4 regions of the Rhodopseudomonas sp. P1 genome follow, and region 1 is predicted to be linked to each of the others. Evidence: predicted binding sites of a transcription regulator. Region 1 holds the regulator's gene; each other region holds the start of a gene.
The links. Region 1 encodes PhoB, which activates phosphate uptake and scavenging genes when phosphate is short. Its sites were predicted from a motif close to TGTCATNNANCTGTCAT; they were not measured.

Region 1 (7,327 bases):
GGCGCCACCTTCCCGTACCCCGTCTACTCGAAGTGGGCCGATGCCTATAAGAAGGAAACCGGCAACGGTCTGAACTATCAGTCGATCGGTTCGGGCGCCGGCATCAAGCAGATCATTGCCAAGACCGTGACCTTCGGCGCCACCGACGCGCCGCTGAAGCCGGAACAGCTCGACAAGGAAGGCCTGGTGCAGTGGCCGATGGTGATGGGCGCCATCGTGCCGGTCGTGAATCTCGAAGGCGTGAAGCCGGGCGAGATGGTGCTCGACGGCGAGACCCTGGCCAACATCTACATCGGCAAGATCACCAAGTGGGACGATCCGGCGATCAAGAAGCTGAACCCGAAGGTCAGCCTGCCGAGCGACGCGATCACCGTGGTTCGCCGCTCCGACGGTTCGGGCACCACCTTCAACTTCACTGACTACCTGTCCAAGGTCAGCGCTGACTGGAAGACCAAGGTTGGTTCGGGCACCGCGGTCGAGTGGCCGGTCGGCGTCGGCGCCAAGGGCAACGAAGGCGTTGCCGGCAACGTCGGTCAGACCAAGAATTCGATCGGTTACGTCGAATACGCCTACGCCAAGCAGAACAAGCTGACCTACACCGGCCTGGTGAACAGCGCCGGCAAGACCGTGCAGCCGACCATCGCGGCCTTCCAGGCTGCGGCGTCGAACGCCGACTGGGCCAAGGCTGCGGGCTACTACCTGATCCTGACCAACCAGCCGGGCGAAGCCTCGTGGCCGATCACCGCCGCGACCTTCATCCTGATGCACAAGGAGCCGGTCGATAAGGCGGCGTCCGCCGAAGCCGTCAAGTTCTTCAAGTGGGCGTTCGAGAAGGGCGCCAAGGCTGCCGAAGAGCTCGACTACATCCCGATGCCGGAACCGGTCGTCAAGCTGATCGAGAAGACCTGGGCCTCGGACATCAAGAGCTGATAGTCTGGCGTCTGGCTGCGATCCGGATCCAACCGGGTCGCAGCAAGACGTTCACGCGAACGGCGGACCCCGAGGCTTCGGACACTCGGGCTCCGGCTTTGCACCGCAGTCGGTGCTGGCGCGACCCTCGATCGCGCATCCGGTTTTCAATTCAGATCTCCAGCCGCGAGGCGCGGTTTCGGCCCTGCAGTAGGCATGAGGAGAGTTAGCGTGGCGGACATGGCGGTTGAGACGACCGGGTTGCAGACGGCTGCCGGACCTTACGATCGGGCCAAGGCGCTCAGCGCCTTCAAGCTCGGCGACAAGACCTTCTATTGGACGACGCGCGCTTGCGCGATTTCGGTGCTGCTGATCCTCGGCGGCATCATCATCTCGCTGATCGTCGGTGCTTTGCCGGCGATCCGCGAATTCGGTCTCTCGTTCCTCACCACCTCGCGCTGGGCGCCGGCCAACGATCCGCCGGTCCTCGGCGCGCTCGGCCCGATCTACGGCACGCTGGTGACGTCGCTGATCGCGATGATGATCGCGATCCCGGTCGGCCTCGGCATCGCGATCTTCCTCACCGAGCTTTGCCCGATGTGGCTGCGCCGCCCGATCGGCCTCGCCATCGAACTGCTCGCCGGCATTCCGTCGATCATCTATGGCATGTGGGGCTTCTTCGTGCTCGGCCCGTTCCTGGCCTATCACTTCCAGCCGGCGATGATCGCGCTGTTCGAAGGCGTGCCGGTGCTGGGCGATATCTTCGCCGGTCCGCCGTCCTATCTCAGCCTGTTCAACGCCTCGCTGATCCTCGCCATCATGGTACTGCCGTTCATCACCGCGATCTCGGTCGACGTGTTCAAGACCGTGCCGCCGGTGCTGAAGGAAGCCGCCTACGGCGTCGGCTGCACCACCTGGGAAGTCGTCCGCAGCGTCGTGATCCCGTACACCCGGGTCGGCGTGATCGGCGGCGTGATGCTGGCGCTCGGCCGTGCGCTCGGCGAAACCATGGCGGTGACCTTCATCATCGGCAACTCGTTCCGGATCTCCGGCTCGATCTTCGCGCCCGGCACCACGATCTCGGCGGCGATCGCCTCAGAATTCGCCGAGAGCGATGGCCTGCATCAGTCAGGCCTGATCCTGCTCGGCCTGCTGCTGTTCATTCTGACCTTCCTGGTGCTGGCGGCCGCCCGGCTGCTGTTGCTGCGGCTCGAACTGAAGGCGGGCAAGTAAGATGTCGCCGATCCATCTCGACAACCCGATCTACAAGCGGCGTCACCGCAACGACCTGGTGATCAAGGTGCTGTGCTCGGGGGCGGCGCTGTTCGGCGTCACCTGGCTGGCGCTGATCCTGTTCACGCTGTTCTGGAACGGCCTTGCCGGCCTCAATCTCGAAGTGTTCACCCAGAACACGCCGCCGCCCGGCTCGAGCGAGGGCGGTCTTCTGAACGCGATCGTCGGCTCGGTGCTGATGACCATTCTGGGCGTCGGAATCGGCGCGCCGCTCGGGCTGTTCGCCGGCACGTATCTGGCCGAATACGGCAAGTACGACAAGCTGACCTCGGTGATCCGCTTCATCAACGACATCCTGCTCAGCGCCCCCTCGATCATCATCGGCCTGTTCATCTACGGCGCGGTGGTGGTGACCATGGGTCGGTTCTCGGCGCTCGCCGGCGCGCTGGCGCTGGCGGTGATCGTGATCCCGGTGGTGGTGCGCACCACCGAAGACATGCTGCTGCTGGTGCCGAGCTCGCTGCGCGAAGCCGCCTCGGCGCTCGGCCTGCCGCGCTCGCTGGTGATCCGCCGGATCGCCTATCGCGCCGCCCGCGCCGGTCTGATCACCGGCATCCTGCTGGCGACCGCCCGTGTCGCCGGCGAGACCGCGCCGCTGCTGTTCACCGCGCTCAGCAACCAGTTCTTCAGCCTGGATCTGACCAAGACGATGGCCAACCTGCCGGTGACCATCAACAACTTCGTCCAGAGCCCCTACGCTTACTGGAAGCAGCTCGCCTGGACCGGCGCGCTGCTGATCACCCTGACCGTGCTTGCCCTGAACATTGGCGCGCGCATCATCGGCGCCGAGAGGACCACGAAATGACCGAGATCTCGATCGCCACCAGCGTTCCGTCCGCGATGCCGCCGATCGGCGCCCAGCCGGACGGCCCGGCCAAGGTGACCGTACGCGACCTCAACTTCTACTACGGTCAGAACCACGCGCTGAAGCACATCAATCTGGCGCTCGCCACCAACCGCGTCACCGCGTTCATCGGTCCGTCGGGCTGCGGCAAGTCGACCCTGCTGCGCATCTTCAACCGGATGTATGATCTGTATCCGGGGCAGCGCGCCGAGGGGCAGGTGCTGCTCGACAACACCAACATCCTCGACCCCAAGCTCGACCTCAACCTGCTGCGCGCGCGGGTCGGCATGGTGTTCCAGAAGCCGACCCCGTTCCCGATGACGATCTATGAGAACATCGCGTTCGGCGTCCGGCTGTACGAGAAGATCTCGAAGTCGGAGATGGACGGACGTGTCGAGAAGGCGCTGCGCGGCGCGGCGCTGTGGAACGAAGTCAAAGACAAGCTCAATGCCTCCGGCCTCAGCCTGTCGGGCGGTCAGCAGCAGCGGCTGTGCATTGCCCGCACCATCGCGGTGCGGCCGGAAGTGATCCTGTTCGACGAGCCGTGCTCGGCGCTCGACCCGATCTCCACTGCCAAGATCGAAGAGCTGATCGACGAGCTGAAGGAACAATACACCATCGCGATCGTGACCCATAACATGCAGCAGGCGGCGCGCGTGTCGGAGTCGACCGCCTTCATGTATCTCGGCGAGCTGATCGAGTTCGGCCCGACCAACAAGATCTTCACCTCGCCGAGCGATCGGCGCACCCAGGACTACATCACCGGCCGGTTCGGCTGACGCGGCGGGCGAGGAGCACGGATATGGGATTCGAACATACCACCAAGGCGTTCGACGGCGACCTGCAGGATCTGACCCGGCTGGTTGCGGAGATGGGCGGCCTGGCCGAGCGTCAGATCGTCGACTCGGTCGATGCGCTGATCCGGCGCGACGTCGCGCTGGCCTCCCGCGTGGTCGCGGCCGATGCCGAGATCGACCAGATGCAGCGGAGTATCGAAGAGCGCGCGGTGCTGACCATCGCGCGGCGCCAGCCGATGGCGATCGACCTGCGCGAAATCGTCGGCGCGATGCGCGTCGCCACCGACCTCGAGCGGATCGGCGATCTGTCGAAGAACATCGCCAAGCGCGTCAATGCGATCGACAGCGACTTCCATCCGCTGAAGCTGATCCGTGGCCTCGAGCACATGACCGACCTCGTGCAATCGCAGGTCAAGGCGGTGCTCGATGCCTATACGGCGCACGATCTGCCGGCCGCGATGGTGGTGTGGAACGGCGACGAGGAAGTCGACGCGATCTGCACCTCGCTGTTCCGCGAGCTGCTCACCTACATGATGGAAGATCCGCGCAACATCTCGTTCTGCATTCACCTGATGTTCTGCGCCAAGAACATCGAGCGGATCGGCGATCATGCGACCAACATCGCCGAGACGGTGTTCTACATGATCGAAGGCCAGCAGATCATGGACAAGCGTCCGAAGGGCGACATGACCACCTTCGCCAACGCGACGCCTGGCAACTGACGCTGCTCTGGCGGCCGGCCCGCCGGGCCGGCGCCATGGGACGGATCGAGACGACACTGAGACGAGGACGACGATGGCTGCGCGCATTCTGGTAGTTGAAGACGAGGAAGCGCTGACGACGCTGCTGCGATACAATCTGGAATCAGAAGGTTACGAGGTCGAGACCGTCGCACGCGGCGACGACGCCGACACCCGGATGAAGGAGCGGATTCCGGATCTCGTGGTCCTGGACTGGATGCTGCCGGGCCTGTCCGGCATCGAACTGTGCCGCCGCCTGCGGGCGCGCAACGACACCAAGCAACTGCCGATCATCATGCTCACCGCGCGCGGCGAGGAAAGCGAGCGCGTCCGCGGGCTCGCCACCGGGGCGGACGATTACATCGTCAAGCCGTTCTCGGTGCCGGAGCTGCTGGCGCGGGTGAAGGGCCTGCTGCGCCGTGCTGCGCCGGAGCGGCTCGCCACCGTGCTGGCGTATGGTGATCTCGAACTCGATCGCGACAAGCGCCGGGTGGCGCGGTCCGGCCGGCCGATCGATCTCGGCCCGACCGAGTATCGCCTGCTCGAATTCTTCCTGGAGCACCCGGGCCGGGTGTTCAGCCGCGAGCAGCTGCTCGACGGCGTCTGGGGGCGCGACATCTATATCGATGAGCGCACCGTCGACGTGCACATCGGCCGCCTGCGCAAGCTGCTCAATATCGGTCGCGAGCAGGACCCGATCCGCACCGTCCGCGGCGCCGGCTACGCGCTCGACGACCGCTTCGCCAAGGTCGAAGGCAGCCCGTCGTAGTTGTTAGCAGGTTTGCGACGTCGGGTGGGCAAAGCGAAGCGTGCCCACCAAGACACTCGTTTCAAATCACGATGACCGCGAGCGTGATTTAGCGACACGTGGGAACGACGCGATGGCGGCGTTTGTCGACTCTATCGCTTTTGCAATCGTTCAGCTGCGGCCTCAGCCCAACATAGCAGCGTCATTCTCCGCGAAGGCGGAGGATCCAGTATTGCAGTGAGTGGGGGGAAGTAACCGACGCTCTGGAATACTGGGTCGCCCGCTTTTGCGGGCGATGACAGTTTGGAGGGATGGCGCAGCCCTGCGCTGCACGCGCGGTTTGCCGCGGCCTCGGGCAGGCGGCGTCAGTCTAGCGCGTGGTCTTGGGAGCTGCGCGGCGGCGATCGCCGACCGGCTGATAGGCGATGCGCGAGTGATGCGCGCAGTAGGGCAGGCCCGGCAGCGACTTGCCGCCGCAGAAGAAGAATTCCGGGCTCGACGGGTCGCCGACCGGCCAGTGGCAGGTGGCTTCGTTGAGTTCCAGCAGCGACAGCCGCTGGTTCATCGGAACCACGTTGTCGAAGGCGATCGGATCGGGCTCGGCTTCCACTTCGAAAGCGTGCGCCAGCGCGGTGTTGCCGCGCGCCACCGGGCGGGTCACCCTCATCATCTGCTGCACCGGGCGCGCCTTGCGCGGCCGCGGCGCTGCCGACGTGGGGCTCTTGGCCCGGCCCGACAGGCCGAGGCGGTGGACCTTGCCGATCACGGCATTGCGGGTAACGTTGCCAAGCTCGGCGGCAATTTGACTCGCCGACAGCCCGCCCTCCCACAATTTCTTCAACTGCTCGACGCGCTCGTCGGTCCAGGTCAATGCCGTCATAGTTCTATCCCTTCCTGCCGCGGGCGCCGAAGGGCGGCGCGGAACCGCGGCTGTGAGGTCGTCAAAATCTCAGCTGTCAGAATCCCTTAGCGCTCGCCGGACGACCCTTGCCGCCCCGGCGTTACGCCTCATCCGAGAACTCGAAATGGATTACAAACCGCGCACGAGATGTCGTACCCGACAGTCAAAAGGCTACAATATGCCGTGACTCGCGCGCAAGAGTCCGACCCGGTGCGTCCACACCTTCTCCTGTGAGTGAGTCCGCGAAGCCACAACAAACAGCGCGAGTGCTGCTTTCCGGCAGCACTTCGTCGAAGCTCCGTGTTGACAGTGAGTTCGACGCTTCTAGAATAATCCCACGTGCCGCCTGGAAAGGCGGCACGTTTCGTTTCCGGGGTACGTTGTCCCAGACTGCGTTCGTGTCATGCGCGTGACGCGGCCGGCCGGCGGCCCGCTATTTTCCGATCGGATCGGCCATGTCTCAGAGCGCTTCAACGTCCCATCTCCTCCCGGTTTTCGCCAGAGCGGATGTCGCGTTCGAGCGCGGCGAAGGTGTCTGGCTGCACGGAACTGATGGCGAGCGCTACCTCGACTTCACCAGCGGCGTCGCCGTCAACGCGCTCGGCCATTGCCATCCGCATCTGGTCGAAGCCTTGCAGCAGCAGGCGACCAAACTGTGGCACATGTCCAACCTGTTCAAGAGCCCGGACGGCGAGAAGCTGGCGGCGCGGCTGTGCGAACAGAGCTTTGCCGACAAGGTGTTCTTCTGCAATTCGGGTGCTGAAGCGGTCGAGTGCGCGCTGAAGATGGCGCGGCACTACCACTTCTCCAAGGGCGAGCCCGAGCGCACCCGGGTGATTACTTTCGAAGGCGCGTTCCACGGCCGCACGCTCGGCACGCTCGCCGCTACCGGCGCGGCAAAGTACCTGGAAGGCTACGGCAAGCCGCTCGACGGTTTCGATCAGTTGCCGCTCGGTGACCTCGATGCGGTCAAGGCCGCGATCGGTCCGACCACCGCCGCGATCCTGATCGAGCCGCTGCAGGGCGAGGGCGGCGTGCGCTCGCCGGAGCTGGCGTTCTTCCGCGGCCTGCGTGAGCTGTGCGACGCGCACGGCC
Region 2 (7,327 bases), 830 kb from region 1:
TCGCACCTGCCTCTTTGCCGCCGTGCCGTTCGAGAATGCCGCTGGCGACGAGCGCCGACCCGAACGGCGGCTCGACCCGGACCACGGTCCCGCCGCCGCTCGGACCGCGGCGATCGGGCACCTCGACCAGTTCGACCCGGTTGAAGCCGCGCTGCTTGAGTTCGGCAACTGCGGCCTTGGCCTGTGTGGCGCTGTCGAAGGTACGGGTGATCTGCGTCATGTCTGGCATGCCTCGGAGGGTTGCTCGTCGGCGTGCAAACGACCTGAAGCGCAGGATCGTTCCTTCCGGCAAACACGGCGTCCCGAGTGGGGAGCCGCTGGCCGGCTAGGCGCAGACGTCCGGCATGCAACAGCCGCCGCAGCCACCCTTGCCGTCGCACATCGGAGCCTCCGGCCCGCCCTTGGCGGGCTTGGCGATCAGCGACAATTGCTGCTCGAGGCTGGTGCTCTCGCAGGACGGGCACACCGCGGATTCACCGGAGAACAGCAACGTCTCGAACTGGTGACCGCATTTGTTGCAGACGAAGCCGTAAATCGGCATGACGGAGCTTCCGAAGCTGACTGGGAACCAGTTGCGCCTAGCAAACAACCGGCGCGGCCTGCAACGCGTCGGATCAAATCGAAGCCAAGGAGCGACGCGATGGATCAGGGCGAGGCCTGCGTGGTGATGGTGACGGCGCCGAATAAGGAGGAAGCGGAACGCTTGGCAGTCGCAACGCTCGAAGCCCGGCTCGCCGCCTGTGTCCAAATCCAGGCCATCACCAGCCATTATTGGTGGGACGGCAAGATCACCAGCGACGCCGAGCAACTGCTGCTGTTCAAAACCCTGCCGACGAAGTTCGCCGCCTTGCGCGACCTGATCACCTCGCTGCACTCCTACGACACCCCGGAGATCATCCAGCTCTCAGTCACCGCCGGCGCGGAGAAATATCTCGGCTGGATCAGGCGCGAGACCGGGGCGTAGAATCGCCCCGCAACCACACCGGCGCCGCGTCGTCTCCGGCGAGCGCCGTGCGGACTTTACGGGCAGCGACGCGCGACGGCCAACGCAGCAGATGGCTGTGGCAGTGGGCGCAATCCGTGGCGCCGAAGCCTTCGATCGGCACCGGCAGAAATCCCAGCCGCGCGACCAGCTCGCACTCGTCGCCGCCCGCAATCGCCCAGGCGCCCAGCACCTCGCCGGCCGTCGTCAACTGATCGACATGCCAGCGGATCGTTTTGTCCTTGCGGAAATGCCGTCCGAGCCGAGCGGGCAGGCCACCTGGCCCATAGGCCGAGCCGCAATACAGGTAGCGCCCCGGCCGAAGTAACGGCGACGCAGCGGCGCCGAGCCGGATCGCGAGCGGCGCGGCGATTGCGATCGCCACCACATAGGCGCCGGGACCTGACGGGCAGGCAGGATGCGGTGCGGAGGTCATCACGACCGGTGTGCGTCCGCCGTCTCCAGCCGGTCAAGCCCGCAGACGACGTCGCCGGCTAGTGCTTGGTCGGGACCTGGCTGAGCAGCATGCGCTTCAGCTTGGCGCGCGCGTGCATCTCGGTGGCGGACTGCATCACCAGCCCCTTGGGCGCATCGCTGAGAGCTTCGGCCTGCGCCCATTCGGCGGCGGCGAGCCATTCCAACTCGTCGGGCGACAGATTGCGGAAGGGAGCTGGGTCGGCGACCTTCATGGCGATTTCCTCATAGGAGCGATCCCGGCTGCTTCGGCTCCGATCGCTTGTCGTTATGGAGGCCAGCTTAGGGCGATGCCGACCCGACAACAACTGCGACATATCCGGCCGTCGCAAACGTTAGTTGCAAATGCAAAGCTAATGCGATGTTGACGCGCTCGGTTGCAGTGGCCACCGTCCCAGTGGATAGGTGCGTCACACTCGTCCGACCTGTGTGTGTTTGTCCCTCCTTCGATTCTGCTCGACATGACTGATCTACGATCCTATCGCGCACCGTGGTGGTTGCCCGGCGGCCATATGCAAACCATCTGGCCGACGCTGTTCGCGCAGCCACGGGCCTCGCAAGCCATCAAGCTCGTCCGCGAACGCTGGCGGGCGCCAGACGGCGACTTCATCGACATCGACCACCTACCCGGGCCCGACCATACGCCTTGGCTGGTGCTGTTTCACGGCCTCGAAGGATCGTCGGCGAGCCGCTACGCGATCGCATTTGCGCAGGGCGCGCTCGCGCGCGGCTGGCGGCTGTCGATTCCGCACTTTCGCGGCTGCTCGGGCGAACTCAATCTGGCGCCGCGCTCGTATCACTCCGGCGACTTCCAGGAAGTCGGCTGGCTGCTGGCGCGAATTCGCGACCGCGCCGATGCGCCGGTGCTCGCCGCCGGCGTCTCGCTCGGCGGCAACGCGCTGTTGCGCTGGGCGGAGGAAGCCGGAAGTGGTGCCGCAGAGATCGCGCGCGCAGTGGCGGCGGTCTCAGCCCCGCTGGATCTCGTGGCCGCCGGCGCCGCGATCGATAGCGGCGTCAACCGCCTGATCTATACCCGGCATTTCCTGCGCACGATGATTCCGAACGCGCTCGCGAAATGGCAGCAGCATCCGGGGCTGTTCGATCGCGACCGCGTGCAACGGGCAACGACTTTGCGTGAATTCGACGATGCCTTCACGGCGCCGCTGCACGGCTTTGCGGGTGTCGATGACTACTGGACCCGTGCCTCATCCAAGCCGCATCTGCACCAGATCAAGATCCCGGCTTTGGTCGTGAACGCGCGCAACGATCCGTTCGTGCCGGCCGCCTCGCTGCCGACACCGGACGACGTCGGCACGATGGTGACGCTCTGGCAACCCGATGAAGGCGGACATGTCGGCTTCGCCACCGATCCCTGGCCCGGCCGGGTCACCGCCATGCCGGAGGCGGTCAGCGAGTGGCTCGGCTCCGTTCTCGAGCGCTAATAATCGGCGCTGCGCAATTCGAACTGCGCGATACTCTTGAACCGGGCCCCGCGCGCGTCCTGGCGCAGCACAGCGATCCGATCGATTGCAATCCGGTCGATGCCCGCGGCCGCGAATTGTCTCCGCAGCAGCGCCAACAATTCGTCGTGGCGAGCCGGATCGAGCGAACCGGTCAGCGTCATGTGAAACCGGAACTCGTCCATCACATAAGGGTAGCCCCAGCGATCGAGATAGCCGACCTGCTCGGGCGTCAACCGTTCCGGCTTGCGCCGGGCGCGATCCTCCGCCGACAGCGGCGCCCGAAATTCATCGAAATCGCGAACGCAATCGGCCGCGAGCTGCTGCAGCGACTCGGACGGCACTTCCGGCACCAGCGCGATGAACCCACCGATCGGCCTGATTACCGGGGCAATCTGCGGAATCGCCCGTGGCGTTTCGGCAAAGGTCGCACAGGCCCACAGCAGGTCGCTCTCGCTGCGGCCGCCGATCAACCCGAACGGCGCCTTCAGGGTGGCGTGAAAGCCGTAGCCGCGTGGGTCTGCGGTGATGTCTCGCCAGTCTTCGATCGCCGCGGTCGGCGCGGCGAACGGCACGTCTTCGCCGGAGACGACATCGTAACCGAGCATCGTCGCCCCGAACTGCGCAAGAGCGCTGCCCGCGGCGGGCAGGTAGTAAATCGCGTAGCGTGGAAAGTTCGACATCGCCGATGATGATAACGTCAGATCAGGCGGCAACGCCAGCCGGGTGCGGCAGTTTGCGCGTGATCACGAAGCGCTCCGGATCGTCGACATGCACCAGCCGGCCGCCGGCGATCACAGCGACGATCCGCGGCCGCAACGCGACCCGATCATCGACCAGCAGAACGTCAGCGCGCTGGCCGCTCGCGATCGTGCCGCGCTCGGCGAGACCTGCGGCGCGGGCGGGGTTTTCCGAGATCAGCTTCCAGGCCTGCTCCAGCGGAAGGATGCCGTCATGCACCAGGCGGAACGCCGCGAGCAACGGCGCCGGATAGTAGTAGTCGGAGGCCAGTACCGAGCATAGTCCCTTGGCGATCATATCGGCCGCTTTGGTCCAGCCGGTATGGCTGCCGCCGCGCACCACGTTCGGCGAACCGAACACGATGAAATCGCCGTGCAGCGCCGCATCGCGCGCGGTCTCCTCGGTGGTGGGGAACTCGGCAATGCCGACGCCGAGATCGCGATAACCCTGCCGTATCGCCGGGGTATCGTCGTCGTGCGACAGCATCGGCATCGACACCTCGCGGGCGATGGCGGCGAGGCGCCGGTTCGCCTGTGGCACTTCGTCGCCGCGCGCCGCGACGCGCTCGACCAGCCGGTCGAATTCATCGTCGGATAGGCCAGTACGCTCGACCATCCGGTTGCGCTTCTGCGGCTTGGCGAGGTTCGCCAGCGTCGTGTCCATGTGATCGTTGAAGGCGAACAGATCGACGCGGCGATCAGCGATCCACTGCGCGATCTCGTCGACCGCATCGAGATTGAAGGTCTCGTGGCGCAGATGAATGCGGGTGTCGGCGGAAAGCCGCGGCTTGGTCAGATCGATCGCATCCAGCATCCGGCGGGCGTTGTCGGCGCTGCGCAGGCCGGGCTCCCACGACCAGGTGACGGCGTGAAAGACCGTGGTCAGGCCGTTGGCGATCGCCTGGCGGTCGCTGTCGATCAGCGCCACGTCGATCGGAAAGTCGACGCCGGGCCGCGGCATCATCTGCCGCTCGAAGGCGTCGCCGTGCAGATCGACGATGCCGGGCAGCACCAGCAGCCCGCGGGCATCGATCCGGATCGCCGCATTGCCGCTCGTGGAGCCGACCGCCGCGATGGCGCCGCCAGCGAGCTGCAACGATGCCTCGGCAATCTCGTCGCCGACCAGGGTCCGGCCGCCTTCGATCGCGATCTCGCTCATCCCATCACCTGCTGTTCTGCCGCCGGCTCTCGGTCCGATGGCTGCACTTCGGCCGCACCTTCATATCGGTCGAGGAATTCGTCCACTGACAATTTCCGGAAGTCGGGCAGCGCGGTGCGCAACGCTTCGTGGCCCCAATTCCACCACGCCAGCGCGACCAGACGCTCCGCCTGTTGCTCGGAGAAACGGCGGCGGATCGGCCGCGCCGGATTGCCGGCCACGATGGTGTAGGCCGGCACGTCCCGGGTGACGATCGCGCCTGCCGCAACCACCGCGCCGGTACCGATGTTACGGCCCGGCAGCACGATGGCGCCGTGACCGATCCAGACGTCGTGGCCGATCTCGACATGATGCGAGCGGCGCCAGGCGAAAAACTCGGCGTCGTCGCTCTCGCCCTCGAAATAAGTACTGGCGCGGTAGGTGAAGTGCGCCTGGGTGGCGCGCTGCATCGGGTGATTGCCGGGGTTGATCCGGGTCATCGCCGCGATCGAGCAGAACTTGCCGATGCTGGTGTAGGTGATCTGCGAGTCGTTGACGACGTAAGAGTAATCGCCCATCGCCACTTCGTTCAGGATGGTGCGGGCGCCGACTTCGCAATAGGCGCCGAGGGTGACGTCGTGCAGCTTGGCGGTCGGATCGACGGTCGGCGCGACCGTCAGCAGTTTCGCAGCCATGGGATTCTCGTGCGCGATGATTGGGGGTGAGCCTGTCATCGACGCCGCCCGTGACGCCGTCGTGACGCATCGATGACGCAGCGAAGACCTTGATATGTCGGCCGAACTACATCGACTGTCACACGGCTGCAAAACAACAGCGTTAGCGATTCCTCCCGAACCTGTTTCGGGAGCAGCGCATGCTGGTAGTTGAGGGTCTGACCTGCCGTTTCGGCAGCAAAGCCGCCGTAGATGGCGCATCGTTTTCGGTGGAGCGCGGCAGCTTCGTCGGGGTGATCGGCCGATCCGGCGCGGGCAAGTCGACCCTGCTACGCATGCTGAACCGGCTGGCGGAGCCGTCCGAGGGACGCATCCTGTTCGAAGGCGTCGATGTGACCGCGCTGCAGGGCCGCGAACTGCGACAATGGCGCGCACGCTCGGCGATGATCTTTCAGCAGTTCAACCTGATCGGCCGTCTCGACGTACTGACCAATGTGCTGATGGGCCGGCTGTCCGAAGTGCCGTCGTGGCGCTCGCTGGTGCAAATGTGGCCGGAGCAGGATCGCGCCCTTGCGATCTCGGCGCTCGATCAGTTCGATATGGCGTCCTATGCGGCGCAGCGCGCCGACCAGCTTTCCGGCGGCCAGCAGCAGCGCGTCGCGATCGCCCGCGCCCTGGTGCAGCAGCCGGACATCGTGCTCGCCGACGAGCCGATCGCCTCGCTCGACCCGCGCAACACCAAGATCGTGATGGATGCGCTGCTGCGCATCAACAAGCACTTCGGCATCACCGTGCTGTGCAATCTGCATTCGCTCGATCTCGCCCGCAGCTATTGCGACCGGCTGATCGGCATGGCCTCGGGCCGCGTGGTGTTCGACGGTGCGCCGGCCGCGCTCACCGATCAGATCGCGCGCGAACTTTACGATCTCGAAGCCGACGAAGTGCTCGGCGCAGCGCCGCACGTTCCGCACGGCCTTCCCGCCCCCGCATTGGCCGGCGTCGCCGTGGCCTGATCCCGGCGGCGATCGTTCGCCGTTTTCCCTATCCGGCACCGCCCGCGGCGCGTCCGCGTGCGGTCGCCGTGTTTCGACCGTTCACCGACTGAAGAGACAGGAAACCTCATGATCAAGCTCCGTACTCTCGTCGCCGCCGCTGCCGCGCTGGCGTTCACCGCGCACGCCGCGCCGGCGCAGGACTGGAAGGCGAAATATCCCGAGCTGGTGTTCGGCAAGATCCCGGACGAGAACGCCTCGGGCACCACCACCCGCTGGACCCCGCTGACCGACTACCTCACCAAGCAGCTCGGCGTGCCGGTGAAGCTGCGCATCGCCAACGACTATGCGGCGGTGATCGAAGGCCAGCGCGCCGGCAACATCCACATCGGCATGTATGGCCCGGCGTCCTACGCCCGCGCCTATCTGGTCGGTGCCAAGGTCGAGCCGTTCGCCATCGAGGTCAACGGTGACGGCTCAAAGGGCTATCACTCGGTGCTGTATGTGAAGAAGGACTCGCCCTACCAGAAGATCGAAGATCTCAAGGGCAAGAATCTCTGCCTGGTCGACCCGAATTCGACCTCCGGCAACAACGTGCCGCGCTTCATGATGAACAAGATGTCGATTGATCCCGACAAGTTCTTCGCCAAGGTGATCTACGCCGGCAGCCATGAGAACGCGGTGATCGGGGTCGCCCAGGGCACCTGCGATGCGGCGTTCAATTGGTGGAACACCGAGGACGAATCCAACCTGCTGCGGATGGACCGCAAGGGCATGGTCAAGGCCGCGGACTTCCGCATCATCCTGAAGTCGGACCTGATCGTGAACTCGCCGATGGCCTATCTGTCGGACCTGCCGGAAGACCTC
Region 3 (7,327 bases), 130 kb from region 1:
GCCCTCACTGCTCGACACCACTTTGGCGCCCATCAGCTCCAGGGGATCGACGATTCGCCGCATCGGCCGGCTGCGCAGCGACGCATCGCCGTCGAACGTCGCCAGGATCGGCGATCCGGCGACTGCGCCCATCGCCAGCCGGCAGCCGGTGCCCGAATTGCCGAAATCCAGCGGGGCTTCCGGTGTGGCGAAGCCGGCGACGCCGACGCCGTGCACGCGCCATTCGCAGTCGCCGGTGCGCTCGACCTTGGCGCCCAGGGCGCGCATCGCCTTGGCGGTGTTGAGAACGTCCTCGCCCTCGAGCAGGCCGGAGATTCGGGTCTCGCCGACCGCCAGCGCGCCGAGAATCAGCGCCCGGTGCGAAATCGACTTGTCGCCCGGGACGCGCGCGGTGCCGTGCAATGCGCCGCTCTTGCGCGCCTGCAGCGGCGTCGGCTGGTTCGAATCAGTCAAGATTGTGGTCCCTCGCGGCTGCGGGTGATTCGGCCTGGCATTGCGGCCGTCCTCGCGGCCTTCGGCATAAACCGCTATTGACAGCGGCGTGCCAACTAGCCAAGTGAAGCACCGTTTTTCAAGAAATCCCAAGGTTGCACAAGTGGCGAAATCCGATCTCGGAACCAAACGCATTTGCCCGACGACGGGCAAAAAGTTCTACGATCTGAACAAGAATCCCGTGATCTCGCCCTACACCGGCGAGGTGGTGCCGATTGCACCGGTTACGGCGCCGCGCACCCGTGCGGATCAGCGCGCCCCTGTTGGCGCGGATACGGAAGCCCCCGAGGCGATGGAAGCCGAAGAGCTGGTGTCGCTGGAAGAGGCCGATGCCGAGGAGAACTCCGGCAAGGTCAAGGCCGTGGTGCCGGAATCCGAGGACGACATCGAAATCGACGAGGCGATCGACGACGATGACGACGATTCGACCTTCATCGCCGATGAAGAAGAAGAGGATGAAGACGTCACGGACATCATTGGTGACGTTTCTGGCGATGAGGAGACTTGAGATCGTCGCCGATATGTGATCAACGATTGCCGCGCGGCCGATTTTGATTTGCGCCGCGCACCCAGGGTAAGGGGCCATAGCTCAGCTGGGAGAGCGCTTGCATGGCATGCAAGAGGTCGGCGGTTCGATCCCGCCTGGCTCCACCATCCTTCGCTTGCTTCGCAAGCTTCGGCTCGGCAAGCCGACCACCCCATCGACGCGAAGCAAGAGAAGGATGCCGCGGCGTAGCCCGCAGGGCGAAGCCGGGCTAAATTCGCTTCATTGTCTCGAATCGATTTCGAGCGCCTTAGCGCGGGGTGCTCAATGAAATACGTCTACATTCTTCAAAGCGAAGTTTCTGAGCACTTCTACGTCGGCATCACTGACAATCTGCCTGCGCGGATTGGTAAGCATAACGCCGGCGAAGTCCCGCATACGTCGAAATTCCGCCCTTGGAAGCTGAAGACGTATGTTGCTTTCAGCGACACCCGTCAGGCGGTTGCTTTTGAGAAGTACCTTAAGTCCGCTTCAGGCCGTGCGTTTGCCAAGAAGCGCCTTTGAGAGTTAAGTTCTCCGCTCCTGCAAAGCTTCGGTAAGAAAGCCCTTATGACCTCTGCATCGATGCCCGGCGCGATCGCCGGATTGCGTGTAATCGATCTGACCCGCGTGCTTGGCGGGCCCTACTGCACCCAAATCCTCGCCGACCACGGCGCCAACGTCATCAAGGTCGAACCGCCGGCCGGCGACGAGGTGCGCGACTGGGGGCCTCCGTTCCATGACGAGGACGCGGCGTATTTTCTCGGCGTGAATCGCAACAAGCGTTCGATCGGCCTCGATCTCGCGTCGCCCGGCGGGCGCGAGGTGCTGTTGAAGATGCTCGAAGGCGCCGACGTGCTGATCGAGAACTTCAAGCCCGGCACGCTCGACAAATGGGGCCTCTCCAACGAGGTGATTCGCGAGAAGTTTCCGCGGCTGGTGCATTGCCGGATTTCGGGCTTCGGCGCCGATGGCCCGCGCGGCGGCAACCCCGGCTATGACGCCATCATCCAGGCGATGACCGGCATGATCGCCGCGACCGGCTCGCCGGAGAGCGGACCGGTGCGAATCGGTGTGCCGCTGGTCGACATCACCACCGGCCTGTATGCGACCATTGGTATCCTGATGGCGCTGGCGGAGCGTGAGCGCTCCGGCAAGGGCCAGTTCGTGGAGACCACGCTGTACGAAACCGGTCTCGCGATCATGCATCCGCATACCGCGAACTATTTCCTGCATGGCAAGCCGCCGGCGCTGACCGGCAACGAGCACCCGAACCTGGTGCCGTATTCGACCTTCAACGCCCGCGACGGCCAGATCTTCACCGGCGTCGGCAATGACGGCACGTTCCGCAAGCTGTGCAAGGAAATCGGCAAGCCGGAGCTCGGTACCGATCCGCGCTTCGCGCGCAACAAGGACCGCATCGCCAACCGCGCTGCGCTCCGCGCCGAACTCGAGGCGGTGTTCAGCCAGCACGATGCGGTGCCGCTGTGCGACCGGCTGCTCAATGCCGGCTTGCCCGCCGGCCCGGTGCAGTCGATCGACAAGGCGCTGACCAGTCCCCACACCGCCTACCGCGGCGATGTGATCGAGAAGGATTGGTACAAGGGCGTTGCCTCGCCGATCCGGTTCGAGCGCACCAAGGCGAGCCTGCGCGGCCTGCCGCCGACGTTCAGCCAGCACGCCAACGAAGTGCTCGGCGAGTTCGGCTATTCGGCGGACGACATCGCCAAGCTGAAGGCCGACGGCATCGTCAGCGGCCCCGAGCGCAAACGCTGATGAGGACGGCGCCGGCCGCGATGCCGGCGCCGTTCATTCTGCTCTCGCTACGCACCCAGCTGCAATTACCGCAGTGCAGGAACTCTTGCACTGCATCATAAGCTGTTGCGACGACAGCGATGCCGCCGCTTCCTCCCCGGCGGTGCCTCGCTTATACGGTCATGTGTCTGTCATCGCGCACTGCTACGCGCGCCCACCACGACAGCACGTGCCCAACCGGGAGGTTTTCATGGCATTTCGATCCTTTGGCCTGACCGCGGCCGCCGCGACGGCGATCGCCGCGACGCTGGCGATGGCTGCGCCGGCATATGCGGTCACCGAAATTCAGTGGTGGCACGCGATGACCGGCGGCAACAACGATGTCATCGTCAAGCTGGCCAATGACTTCAATGCCGCGCAGAGCGACTACAAGGTGGTGCCGACCTACAAGGGTGGCTACGCCGATACCATGAACGCCGGCATCGCCGCGTTCCGCGCCGGCAACGCGCCGCACATCCTGCAGGTGTTCGAAGTCGGCACCGCCACCATGATGGCGGCGACCGGCGCCGTGAAGCCGGTCTACAAATTGATGCAGGAAACCGGCGAGCCGTTCGACCCGAAGGCGTATCTACCGGCGATCACCGGCTACTACTCGACCTCCAAGGGCGAGATGCTGTCGTTCCCGTTCAACTCGTCCTCGATGGTGATGTGGGTCAATCTCGACGCGCTGAAGAAGGCCGACATCGCCGAGATTCCGAAGACTTGGCCCGAGGTGTTCGAAGACGCCAAGAAGCTGAAGGCTGCCGGCTACGCCACCTGCGGCTTCTCCACCGCCTGGGTCACCTGGGCCAATCTCGAGCAGCTCTCGGCCTGGCACAACGTGCCGCTGGCCAGCAAGGCCAACGGTCTCGACGGCTTCGATACCAAGCTCGAATTCAACGGCCCGGTTCAGCTCAAGCATCTGCAGAAGCTGATCGAACTGCAGAAGGACAAGACCTACGACTATTCCGGCCGCACCAACACCGGCGAGGGCCGCTTCACCTCGGGTGAGTGCCCGCTGTTCCTGACCTCGTCGGGCTTCTTCGGCAACGTCAAGTCGCAGGCCAAGTTCAACTGGACCAACGCGCCGATGCCCTACTATCCGGACGTCAAGGGCGCGCCGCAGAATTCGATCATCGGCGGCGCTTCGCTATGGGTGATGGGCGGCAAGAACGCCGCCGAGTACAAGGGCGTCGCCAAGTTCCTGGCGTTCCTGTCCGATACCGATCGCCAGGTCGCGATCCACAAGGCCTCGGGCTACCTGCCGATCACCAAGGCGGCCTACGAGAAGGCCAAGGCGGACGGCTTCTACAACGAGCAGCCGTATCTCGAAACCCCGATCAAGGAATTGACCAACAAGCCGCCGACCGAGAATTCGCGCGGCCTGCGGCTCGGCAACATGGTGCAGCTCCGCGAACTGTGGGCCGAGGAGATCGAGCAGGCGCTGGCCGGCAAGAAGACCGCCCAGCAGGCGCTCGACGCCGCCGTCGAACGCGGCAACGCCATGCTGCGGCAGTTCGAGAAGACGGCGGTGAGGTAAGCACCGTTACCCCTGGCGTCATGCCCCGCGAAGGCGGGGCACCCAGTATTCCAGAGCGTTGCGATTTGAACGGCAACGACATGGAGTACTGGGTCGCCCGGTCAAGCCGGGCGACGACGGACAGGATGCTTGTCGAGTCTTCCGGCCACAGGTAAGCAACTCGTCACATGCTCAAGCAGGCCGTCTTCCAGTCCAAGTTCCTGCCCTATCTGCTGGTCCTGCCGCAGCTCGTGGTGGTGCTGGTGTTCTTCTATTGGCCGGCCGTGCAGGCAGTGATCCAGTCGTTCCTGCTACAGGACGCCTTCGGCCTGTCGACCGTGTTCGTCTGGTTCGACAATTATCGCGAGCTGCTCGACCAGCCCGACTACTTCGCCGCGATCATCCGGACCTTCGTCTTCTCCTTCGCGATCGCGCTGTCGTCGCTGTCGCTGGCGCTGCTGCTGGCGGTGATGGCGGACCGGCCTCTCCGCGGCTCGACATTCTACCGCACCATGCTGATCTGGCCCTACGCGGTGGCGCCGCCGGTGGTCGGCGTGCTGTGGGTATTCATGCTCAATCCGTCGCTCGGCGTGATCGCGCACGGGCTGCGCGCGCTCGGCGTCGACTGGAACCCGCTGCTCGATGGTGATCAGGCGGCGCTATTGATCGTGCTCGCGGCGGCCTGGAAGCAGATCTCCTACAACTTCCTGTTCTTCCTCGCCGGGCTGCAGGCGATTCCGTCCAGCGTGATCGAGGCGGCCGCGATCGACGGCGCCCGGCCGATGCGCCGGTTCTGGACCATCATCTTCCCGCTGCTGTCGCCGACCATCTTCTTCCTGGTGATCGTCAACGTCGTGTACGCGTTCTTCGACACCTTCGGTATCATCGACACCATGACCCGCGGCGGTCCGGCGAAGGCGACCGAAACGCTGGTCTACAAGGTGTATCAGGACGGCCTGCTCGGCTCGAACCTCGGCAGTTCGGCGGCTCAGTCGGTGATTCTGATGGCGATCGTGATCGCGCTGACGGCGATCCAGTTCCGCTTCGTCGAGCGCAAGGTGAATTACTGATGGTCGAGCATCGGAAGTTCGGAAATCTGGTGCCGCATCTGATCCTGTGGATCGGCGTCGCGATCGTGGCCTTCCCGGTCTATCTGGCGTTCGTCGCCTCGACCCAGGACAACGCCACCATCGCCAACGGCCAGATGTCGCTGCTGCCCGGCGGCCACTTCCTGGAAACCTATTACAAGACCATCTTCGTCGGCTCCTCCGGCACCACCCGCGAGCCGGTCGCCAGCATGCTGTTCAACTCCTTCGTGATGGCGATGTCGATCGCGCTCGGCAAGATCGCGATCTCGATCATCTCCGCCTATGCGATCGTGTATTTCCGGTTTCCGTTCCGGATGACGATCTTCTGGCTGATCTTCATTACCCTGATGCTGCCGGTCGAGGTCCGGATCTATCCGACCTACAAAATCGCCGCGGACCTCAATCTGCTCGACAGTTACGCCGGGCTGGCGCTGCCGCTGATCGCGTCGGCGACCGCGACGCTGCTGTTCCGACAGTTCTTCATGACGGTGCCGGACGAACTGTTGGAGGCGTCGCGGATCGACGGGGCCGGGCCGCTGCGATTCTTCTGGGATACGCTGCTGCCGCTGTCGCGCACCAACATGGCGGCGCTATTCGTGATCTTGTTCATCCTCGGCTGGAATCAATATCTCTGGCCGCTGCTGATCACCACGCGCGACGACATGCAGACCATCCAGATCGGTATCCGCAAGATGATCGTCACCTCGGATGCGCTGACCGAGTGGCCAGTGGTAATGGCGACCGCCGTTCTGGCGATGCTGCCGCCGGTCGCCGTGGTGGTGCTGATGCAGAAACTGTTCGTGCGCGGACTGGTCGAGACGGAGAAGTAGCAACAGTGGCCAACGTCGTTCTCCGCTCTGTCCGCAAGACCTATCCGGGTGGTTTTGAGGCAATTAAAGGCGTCGATTTCGAAGTCGGCGACGGCCAGTTCTGCGTGCTGGTCGGGCCGAGCGGCTGCGGCAAGTCGACCCTGCTGCGAATGATCGCGGGGCTCGAAACCGTCACCGGCGGCGAGATCGGCATCGGGGATCGCGTCGTCAACGACGTCGAGCCGGCCGATCGCGACATCGCGATGGTGTTCCAGAACTACGCGCTCTACCCGCACATGACCGTGTACAACAACATGGCGTACGGCCTGCGCAACCGCGGCATGGCCAAGGCGGAAATCGACGCGCGGGTGCAGGAAGCGGCGCGCATCCTCGAACTCGGTCCGATGCTGGCCCGAAAGCCGCGGCAATTGTCCGGCGGCCAGCGCCAGCGGGTGGCGATGGGCCGTGCCATCGTGCGGCATCCCAAGGTATTTCTGTTCGACGAGCCGCTCTCCAATCTCGACGCCAAGCTGCGGGTCGCGATGCGGGTCGAGATCCGCAAGCTGCAGCGCCGGCTTGCCACCACGGCGATCTACGTCACCCACGACCAGCTCGAGGCGATGACGCTCGCCGACATGCTGGTGGTGATGAACGCCGGCCAAGTCGAACAGATCGGCTCGCCGCTCGACGTCTATGCCAAGCCGGCGACGACCTTTGTGGCCTCGTTCATTGGCGCTCCGCCGATGAACCTGCTGACCCTGGCAGACGATCTGCGGAGCCAGCTCGGTGGTGCGCCGGCGGAGGCGGGTATTCTCGGCGTCCGCCCTGAGGACCTCGTCATCGACCCAGGAGGGGCAGCTGATGGCGGGCTGGCGCTCGATATCACCGTCGAGGCGATCGAGCGGGTCGGGCCGGAGACGTTCGTCTACGGGGCCCGCGCAGGCCATGAGGCGCGGCCGGTGGTCGCTGGAAAGCCTGGCGAAGGGGCCGGCGGGGACATCATCGTCCGGATTCCCGGCCAGGTCGCGCCGGCGGTCGGAGAGCGCATTACGGTCGCGGCGCCGCCGCACAGCCTGCATCTGTTTTCCGCCGACGGGCGCCG
Region 4 (7,327 bases), 2.5 Mb from region 1:
GACGTATCTGCCGGATCGAACTTCTTTCCCGACGTAATAAGAGCTCGCTATCCAAAGCTAGCTGACAAAGGCAGCTTCTCGGACCGCCTTTCTCCCGCGCAGTTTGCCAATATTTTAGGTCGCGCCGTCGTAGGAAATCTCCGCGGTTTCATCTTGGCGTGCAATAGATTCGAAGAGAAGGAAAGGATTGGCATTCCGGAGTTGACTAGCTGCTTCCTTGACATGGCAACGGACTATTTCTGGCCGCTAATGGATGAGGTAGCGCCAAAGCTCGGCGTTTATGAACCTCTAATTGAACCAGCTCGGCAGGTTGTCGAACTTGTAGTTGATCATGCCGCACGTCCTGTGAAGGAGAAAACGCGATCAATCGCTCAGGATCGCGTCCTTATCCATCGCCAGATCGTCAGCCACTATGCGAAAATCTTCGAAATATTGGAGTACCTAGGATTCGTTGCTCGTCGGGAGGCCTCTCGCGCTTTGAAATCTGGTGGCCGTGGTCCCGTCTTCGCAGTAAATTTGTGCCACCTTCTCGAAGCCGTCCCTTCGAGGCGCCTCACTTTTGAGATGATTGAAGAATGGATTAAGGGCACACCAGATCCATCGGAGATCCACATTTCCGGAACTACTTTTCATGAAGTTGTCCTGCCCGAATTGCCGGACGAACATGGACTCGCCATTCTGGAAAGACCCGTCTCTGTTCTAGGCAAGTCAAAGACGTATCCGTACGGACTTACCAAAGACATGATCGATCGTCTTGAGAATGCGGGTATTCGCTCCGTGGGCCAACTAGCAACTACCACTAATCAAGAGCTGGACCGAATTGACTATATCGGAAGCGCGAAGATCAACCGCATTCGTGACGTGGTCTATCAAGCCATCTGGATGTAGTTTACCGTTAGCGGCCCGATTGACAGCCCCACAGATCTGCTTATATTCCTATTCGTCTCGTTCGCGAGGGGCGCTTCTCGAGGGCGCTTGCGAGGCGGAGCGGGATACGGCGTCCTGCGTGACGTGCCTCGCAAGCACGCGCCCGGGAGGTTGAGGGTCACCGTCCGCCGCTACTACGAGCGGCCGCCGCTTCAGAGGCTGGACGGGTGCGGTAGAGGCCGGGGAAAGCCCGCAAGCTCGCCGTATCCCGGAAGAGCGGTCCTTCAGCCAAAAACCGCCGGGGTGGCGCGCCGCAAGGCGACGCGCGGTTCGCGATCTTCGCCCCTCGCGCGGGCGAAGGCCGGATCGCGACACTCCCAACGCCGCGTCTTGCGGCGCGCCGCCGCCCCTCACTTTAGGGCGGCTGTTCGGGCACAACTCGGGCGCGACGCGCCGCGAGGATGCGGAGGTGTGGCTGTTTGACAGGGATGATTATATGAAAGTCGTCATGCGCGGGCTTGACCCGCGCATCCATCGCGCGCTTAGCGCGCAACAAAGACAGCGACTAAGCGAAGAGGATGGATTGCCGGGGCAAGCCCGGCAATGACGCATCGTGATGGCGCGTAGTACGCCGCCTCACCCCGTCTTCTTCACGTCCTTGATCTCGGAGAACACGATCCCTTCGGCGCGGTCGCGGGTGTAGCCGAGATAGAATTCGTTCTTGGCGAGGTACACCGGATCGCCGTCGACGTCGTCGGCGATCGACGAGCCGTTATTGGCGATGAAGGTCTCGAGCTTCTTGCGGTCGTCGGAGGAGATCCAGCGCGCGAGCTGGAATTCGGACACTTCGAAATCGACCGGCAACTGATACTCGGCGGCGAGCCGGGCTTTCAGCACGTCGAGCTGCAGCGGGCCGACGACGCCGACCAGCGCCGGAGCACCGTCGCGCGGGCGGAACACCTGCACGACGCCCTCTTCCGACATCTGCTGCAGCGCCTCTTTCAGCTTCTTGGCCTTCATCGCATCGGTCAGCCTGACGCGGCGGACGATTTCCGGCGCAAAGGAAGGCACGCCGACGAAGGTGACGTCCTCGCCCTCGGTCAGCGTATCGCCGATCCGCAAGCTACCGTGGTTGGGAATGCCGACGACGTCGCCGGCGAACGCTTCGTCCGCCACCGAGCGGTCCTGCGCGAAGAAGAACTGCGGGCTGGACAGCGGCATCGCCTTGCCGGTGCGCACCAGCTTGGCCTTCATGCCGCGGGTCAGCTTGCCGGAGCACAGCCGCGCGAACGCGATGCGGTCGCGGTGGTTCGGATCCATGTTGGCCTGGATCTTGAAAACGAAAGCGCTCATCTTCGGCTCGTCGGCTTCGACCTTGCGGGCGCTGCTTTCCTGCGCGCGCGGCGGCGGCGCGTAGCGGCCGAGGCCCTGCAGCAAATCGCCGACGCCGAAATTGCGCAGCGCCGAGCCGAAATACACCGGCGTCAGATGGCCTTCGCGGAACGCCTCGAGGTCGAACGGCTTGCAGGCTTCGGTGGCGAGCTCAAGCTCCTCCTTGACCGCGGCGACGTCGAGATTGGGATGGCGCTTGCCGAGCTCCTCGATGGTGATCTGCTCGGCCGCGCCGGTCTTGGCGCCGCCGCCTTCGAGCAGGCGCACGCCGCCGTCGAGCACGTCGTAGGTGCCGAGAAAGTCGCGGCCGCGCCCGACCGGCCAGGTCATCGGCGTGGTGTCGAGCGCCAGCGTCTTCTCGATCTCGTCGAGCAGATCGAAGATGTCGCGGGTCTCGCGGTCCATCTTGTTGATGAAGGTGATGATCGGAATGTCGCGCAGCCGGCAGACCTCGAACAGCTTCCGCGTGCGCGCTTCGATGCCCTTGGCGGCGTCGATCACCATCACGGCGGAGTCGACCGCGGTCAGCGTCCGGTAGGTGTCTTCCGAGAAGTCCTCGTGGCCCGGCGTGTCGAGCAGGTTGAAGACGAGCCCGTCGAACTCGAAGGTCATCACCGAGGTGACGACCGAGATGCCGCGGTCGCGCTCGATCTTCATCCAGTCCGACCGGGTATTGCGGCGCTCGCCCTTGGCCTTGACCTGGCCGGCCAGATTGATGGCGCCGCCGAACAGCAGCAGCTTTTCGGTCAGCGTGGTCTTGCCGGCGTCAGGATGCGAAATGATCGCAAAGGTGCGCCGCCGCGCCACTTCATGGGCGAGCGAAAACGGGGTCGAGGACGGCGCTTCGGCCGGAACAGCGGTGTCGGACATTCATCAGCCTGTGGCAGGGAAAGCCGGCGCGATCAAGGGCTTCCGGCGGGTCGTGGCGCCGGCAGTTGCGCGGCGGAACGGCGTCCCTCATATAAGGGATCGAGGACGACCTCAAAATCACCTTTTCGGCCGGGACGACCCGGCCTCCTCAACACCGCGCATTGCGCCGGCGCGCCATCCCGTTGGATGGCCTCATGAAAATTGCCCGGACGTGCGCAAGGAGGCCGCTATGGCTTGGTTCTATCTGTTCGTCGCCGGTCTGATGGAGATCGGCTGGGCGCTCGGCCTGAAATACACCGAAGGCTTTACCCGCTTGGTTCCGACGGCGCTGACCGTGTCGGCGATGGTCGCCAGCGTCGCACTGCTCGGGCTCGCGCTGAAGACGCTGCCGATCGGCACCGCCTATGCGGTATGGAGCGGCATCGGCGCGGTCGGCACCGCGGCACTCGGCATCGCGCTGTTCGGCGATCCGGCCACAGTCGGCCGCCTCGCCTGCATCGGCCTGATCGTCGCCGGCATTGTGGGGCTGAAAATGGTGGGCTGACGCCGACCAGTCCATCCGTCATTGCGAGGAGCAAAGCGACGAAGCAATCCAGGATTCGGTATGCCGGCCTTGGATTGCTTCGCTACGCTCGCAATGACAGCCCGCTTCAGAACGCCGGCACCAGCCGCGTCGCCCAATACGCCAGCGCCGCGACGATCGCCGAGGCCGGGATCGTGATCACCCAGGCATAGACGATCGAGCTTGCCACGTTCCAGCGCACCGCCGACATCCGGCGCGCGGCGCCGACGCCGACGATCGCACCGGTGATGGTGTGGGTGGTCGACACCGGCACGCCGAGAAAGGTCGCCATGAACAACGTCGCGGCGCCGCCGGTCTCCGCGCAGAAGCCCTGCATCGGCGTCAGCTTGGTGATGCGGAGCCCCATGGTGCGGACGATCCGCCAGCCGCCCATCAGCGTGCCGAGCGCCATCGCGGCCTGGCACGACAGCACCACCCAGAACGGCACCGAGAACTCGCTGCCGAGATAGCCCTGCGAATACAAAAGCACCGCGATGATGCCCATCGTCTTCTGGGCGTCGTTGCCGCCGTGGCCGAGCGAATACAGCGACGCCGAGGCGAACTGCAGAATGCGGAAGGCGCGGTCTACCGCGAATGGCGTCGACCGCACCGACGCCCAGGAGACGATCGCCACCAGCACCAGCGCCAGCAGAAAGCCGACCAGCGGCGACAGCACGATCGCCAGCAGCGCCTTGGTCAGACCGCTCCACACCGCGGCCGACAGGCCCGCCTTGGCAAGGCCGGCGCCGAGCAGGCCGCCGATCAGCGCGTGCGACGAGCTCGACGGGATGCCGAGCCCCCAGGTCACCAGGTTCCAGACAATGGCGCCGGTCAGCGCCGCGAAGATCACCGAGGCGTCGATCACGCTGGGCTCGATGATGCCGGTGCCGATGGTGTTGGCGACGTGCAGGCCGAACACCATGAAGGCGATGAAATTGAACGAAGCCGCCCAGAACACTGCATATTGCGGCCGCAGCACGCGGGTCGAGACGATGGTGGCGATCGAATTGGCGGCGTCGTGCAAGCCGTTCAGAAAGTCGAACAGCAGCGCGACGGCGATCAACCCGACCAGGATGGGCAGCCCGAGCGAAGCGTCCACGGCCGGCCCCTGCCCTAGACCTGCTCGATGACGATGGAATTGATCTCGTTGGCGACGTCGTCGAAACGGTCGGCGACCTTCTCAAGGTGATCGTAGATCTCTGCGCCGACGATGTAATCCATGGTGTTGGCGTTACGGTGCTTGAGGAACAGTTCCTTCAGCCCGATGTCGTGGAGATCGTCGACCCGGCCTTCCAGCTTGGTGATCTCCTCGGTCATCGCCGTCAGCATCTGCAGGTTCGGCCCGATCGACTGCATCAGCGGCACCGCGCGCCCGACCAGATTGGCGCTTTCGACCAGGAGCGACCCGATCTCGCGCATCGGAGGTTCGAACTCGCGGACCTCGAACAGGATCACCGCCTTGGCGGTCTGCTGCATCTGGTCGATGGCGTCGTCCATCGAGTTGATCAGGTTCTTGATGTCGACCCGGTCGAACGGTGTGATGAAGGTGCGGCGCACCGCGGTCAGCACCTCGCGGGTGATGCTGTCGGCCTCGGATTCGAAATGGCTGACGCGCTGGCAGTGCACCAGCGTTTCGTCGCCGCCGCGCAGCATGTCCTGCAGCGCCTGGGCTCCCTGCACGACCGTATGCGTGTGCTGGGCGAACAGGTCGAAGAACCTCTCTTCCTTGGGCAGAAAGGCTCGAAAGTATCGTAGCATCGGGAGCTATCCGGTTGACGTAACGCGGGTTCGTAGGTCGGCCGTGGGAGGCCGGAGACGCCCGACCGCGTCACACCGGCGTCATAAAACACTTCAGAGGCTCACAGGCAACCGTCCATTCCGGACCGATTGGACGTGGGAGCCGCGGACCGGTCCTGTCCGCGATCGGACGGCACGGGATCGGGACATTTCCGCAATCGCCGTCCCCCCTCGTCCACAGGTTTCGCGCCGCCGCCGGGTTGCCGGCGGACACCTTGTCACGGCCCGGGTCTCGCTAGCTCGCGAATCACTTCAACGCGCTGATGTGAAATCGAGCCCCGAGAGGTCGCTTAGCAGTGGTAATCGAGGAATGGACGGACGTGTCCGCCCCCACCATCACGACAAAATATTGAGGACGGCGAAGGCCGCCTCCCCGCCTCTCCAACTCAGCAAGTTTGCAATCGATCACGGTCACTTAGCAGCAACTGCTGAGATCAAATCGGAGCCTGGTGACTCGCCTACTAAACGTCGCCTCGTATTGAATTTGTTTACGCTCTGTTAGACTCGATCGACCTGTCACAACCAAACCGCGGCGCATGTCACCGCAGAACTGGGCGGCCATGATTCAACGCGTTCTTGGCATCATCGCTGGCGTCGATCGCAAGACTCTTCAGAGCTGCCCGCCCTCCGACAAATTATGGGCCACGCATCTCGGTGCATCGCTCTGTCTGTCGTTCGTGGTCGTGCTCGGCGTGTCGTTCCACGCCACCGGCTACATGATCGACAATATATGGACTCGGCTGCTGGTCTCGACGGTGATCGCGCTGACCGTGCTGATGTTCGACCGCGCGCTGTGCCAGTCTGACTGGTTCTATCAGGGCACGCTGTGGAATACCTCTGCGATCCAGTCGCGCGCCGAGGCGAAGCAGACAGCCTGGCGGTTCGTCCGCGTCGGCATCCGGCTGCTGCTGTCGTTCGGGCTCGCCTGGGTGATCGCGATGTTCCTGGAACTCGCGATCTTCTCCTCGACCATCAACGAGAAGATCGAAGCCGACCGCGTCGCCGCCAACCAGCCGATCTACGACAAGATCGCAAGTTTCGAAGCCGGGCTGAACGCCGAAGCCAAGCGCCGGCTCGCCGACATCGAACAGCTCGAGGCGCTCCACCGCGACGCCCTCACCGAGCAGCCGAAGCCGGAGCCGACCACCCAGGCCCGCACCGAGGACATCGAGCAGCAGATCCGCGCGCTGGCGACCCGCGAAGCCGGCATCCGCGCCGACATCGCCGAGATCGACAAGACGATCCAGCGCTACATCGCCGACATGAACGCCGAAGAGTTCGGCCTGAAAGCCACGCCGAACAATTCCGGCCGCCCCGGCGCCGGCCCCCGCTACGAATTCGCCAGGAAGCAGCGCCAGGCTTTCCAGGCGCAGCGCGCCGAGCGTGAAGCCGAGATCGCCCAGCTCCACGTCCGCCGCGACGACCTCCGCGCCGCTCAGGCCAAGATCACCGCGGATGCGCTGGGCGCCCGCGAGCAGGAGCGCGGGGCGATCAAGGCGCGCGCCGATGCGCTGCAGCAGCGGATCGATGCGGCCCGCGCCGACCTGAAGCAGTTCGAAGTCGACAAGGCCGCCAGCGTCGCCGACTTCCGCAAGAAGGTGATGGCGGACTCCTATTACCAGGAGAAGAAGGACAAATTCGATCCGCTGACCCGGATCGCGGCGTATCAGGAATTGAAGAACGACCCGCGTGACGGCGCCACCATGACGCTGTTCTCGTGGATGACCCGCTGCTTCATCATCTTCCTGGAAATCGTTCCGGTGGTTGCGAAAATCTTCTTCTCGCCGCCCAGCGTCTACGCCGCGAAGATTCAGGCGCAGGTCGAACGCGCGCGGCAGC

Region 2: phnC (phosphonate ABC transporter ATP-binding protein) is a predicted target of PhoB. The motif match lies at 5,551-5,567, and genes of this name have one in related genera.
Region 3: ugpB (sn-glycerol-3-phosphate ABC transporter substrate-binding protein UgpB) is a predicted target of PhoB. The motif match lies at 2,949-2,965, and genes of this name have one in related genera.
Region 4: LRC39_RS11520 (DUF47 domain-containing protein) is a predicted target of PhoB. The motif match lies at 5,518-5,534, and genes of this name have one in related genera.

The regions. Positions count from the first base shown of each region.
Region 1 is NZ_CP088006.1:5,247,385-5,254,711, reverse strand. Features, by position in the region: gene pstS (phosphate ABC transporter substrate-binding protein PstS) at 1-930, shown strand, start outside; gene pstC (phosphate ABC transporter permease subunit PstC) at 1,141-2,142, shown strand; gene pstA (phosphate ABC transporter permease PstA) at 2,144-3,007, shown strand; gene pstB (phosphate ABC transporter ATP-binding protein PstB) at 3,004-3,825, shown strand; gene phoU (phosphate signaling complex protein PhoU) at 3,849-4,565, shown strand; gene phoB (phosphate regulon transcriptional regulator PhoB) at 4,639-5,352, shown strand; gene LRC39_RS24255 (GcrA family cell cycle regulator) at 5,702-6,211, opposite strand; gene LRC39_RS24250 (aspartate aminotransferase family protein) at 6,688-7,327, shown strand, end outside.
Region 2 is NZ_CP088006.1:763,616-770,942, reverse strand. Features, by position in the region: gene LRC39_RS03650 (hypothetical protein) at 1-292, opposite strand, end outside; gene LRC39_RS03645 (FmdB family zinc ribbon protein) at 326-541, opposite strand; gene cutA (divalent-cation tolerance protein CutA) at 641-964, shown strand; gene LRC39_RS03635 (GIY-YIG nuclease family protein) at 942-1,367, opposite strand; gene LRC39_RS03630 (hypothetical protein) at 1,477-1,671, opposite strand; gene LRC39_RS03625 (YheT family hydrolase) at 1,918-2,898, shown strand; gene LRC39_RS03620 (DUF1045 domain-containing protein) at 2,895-3,599, opposite strand; gene LRC39_RS03615 (alpha-D-ribose 1-methylphosphonate 5-triphosphate diphosphatase) at 3,622-4,815, opposite strand; gene LRC39_RS03610 (chloramphenicol acetyltransferase) at 4,812-5,489, opposite strand; gene phnC (phosphonate ABC transporter ATP-binding protein) at 5,669-6,481, shown strand; gene phnD (phosphonate ABC transporter substrate-binding protein) at 6,590-7,327, shown strand, end outside.
Region 3 is NZ_CP088006.1:61,222-68,548, reverse strand. Features, by position in the region: gene aroA (3-phosphoshikimate 1-carboxyvinyltransferase) at 1-453, opposite strand, end outside; gene LRC39_RS00325 (TIGR02300 family protein) at 596-1,000, shown strand; tRNA gene LRC39_RS00320 (tRNA-Ala) at 1,071-1,146, shown strand; gene LRC39_RS00315 (GIY-YIG nuclease family protein) at 1,304-1,540, shown strand; gene LRC39_RS00310 (CaiB/BaiF CoA transferase family protein) at 1,586-2,791, shown strand; gene ugpB (sn-glycerol-3-phosphate ABC transporter substrate-binding protein UgpB) at 3,021-4,349, shown strand; gene ugpA (sn-glycerol-3-phosphate ABC transporter permease UgpA) at 4,517-5,398, shown strand; gene ugpE (sn-glycerol-3-phosphate ABC transporter permease UgpE) at 5,398-6,246, shown strand; gene LRC39_RS00290 (sn-glycerol-3-phosphate import ATP-binding protein UgpC) at 6,252-7,327, shown strand, end outside.
Region 4 is NZ_CP088006.1:2,476,869-2,484,195, reverse strand. Features, by position in the region: gene LRC39_RS11540 (hypothetical protein) at 1-888, shown strand, start outside; gene LRC39_RS11535 (peptide chain release factor 3) at 1,504-3,129, opposite strand; gene sugE (quaternary ammonium compound efflux SMR transporter SugE) at 3,359-3,673, shown strand; gene LRC39_RS11525 (inorganic phosphate transporter) at 3,780-4,790, opposite strand; gene LRC39_RS11520 (DUF47 domain-containing protein) at 4,805-5,449, opposite strand; gene LRC39_RS11515 (DUF4407 domain-containing protein) at 6,049-7,327, shown strand, end outside.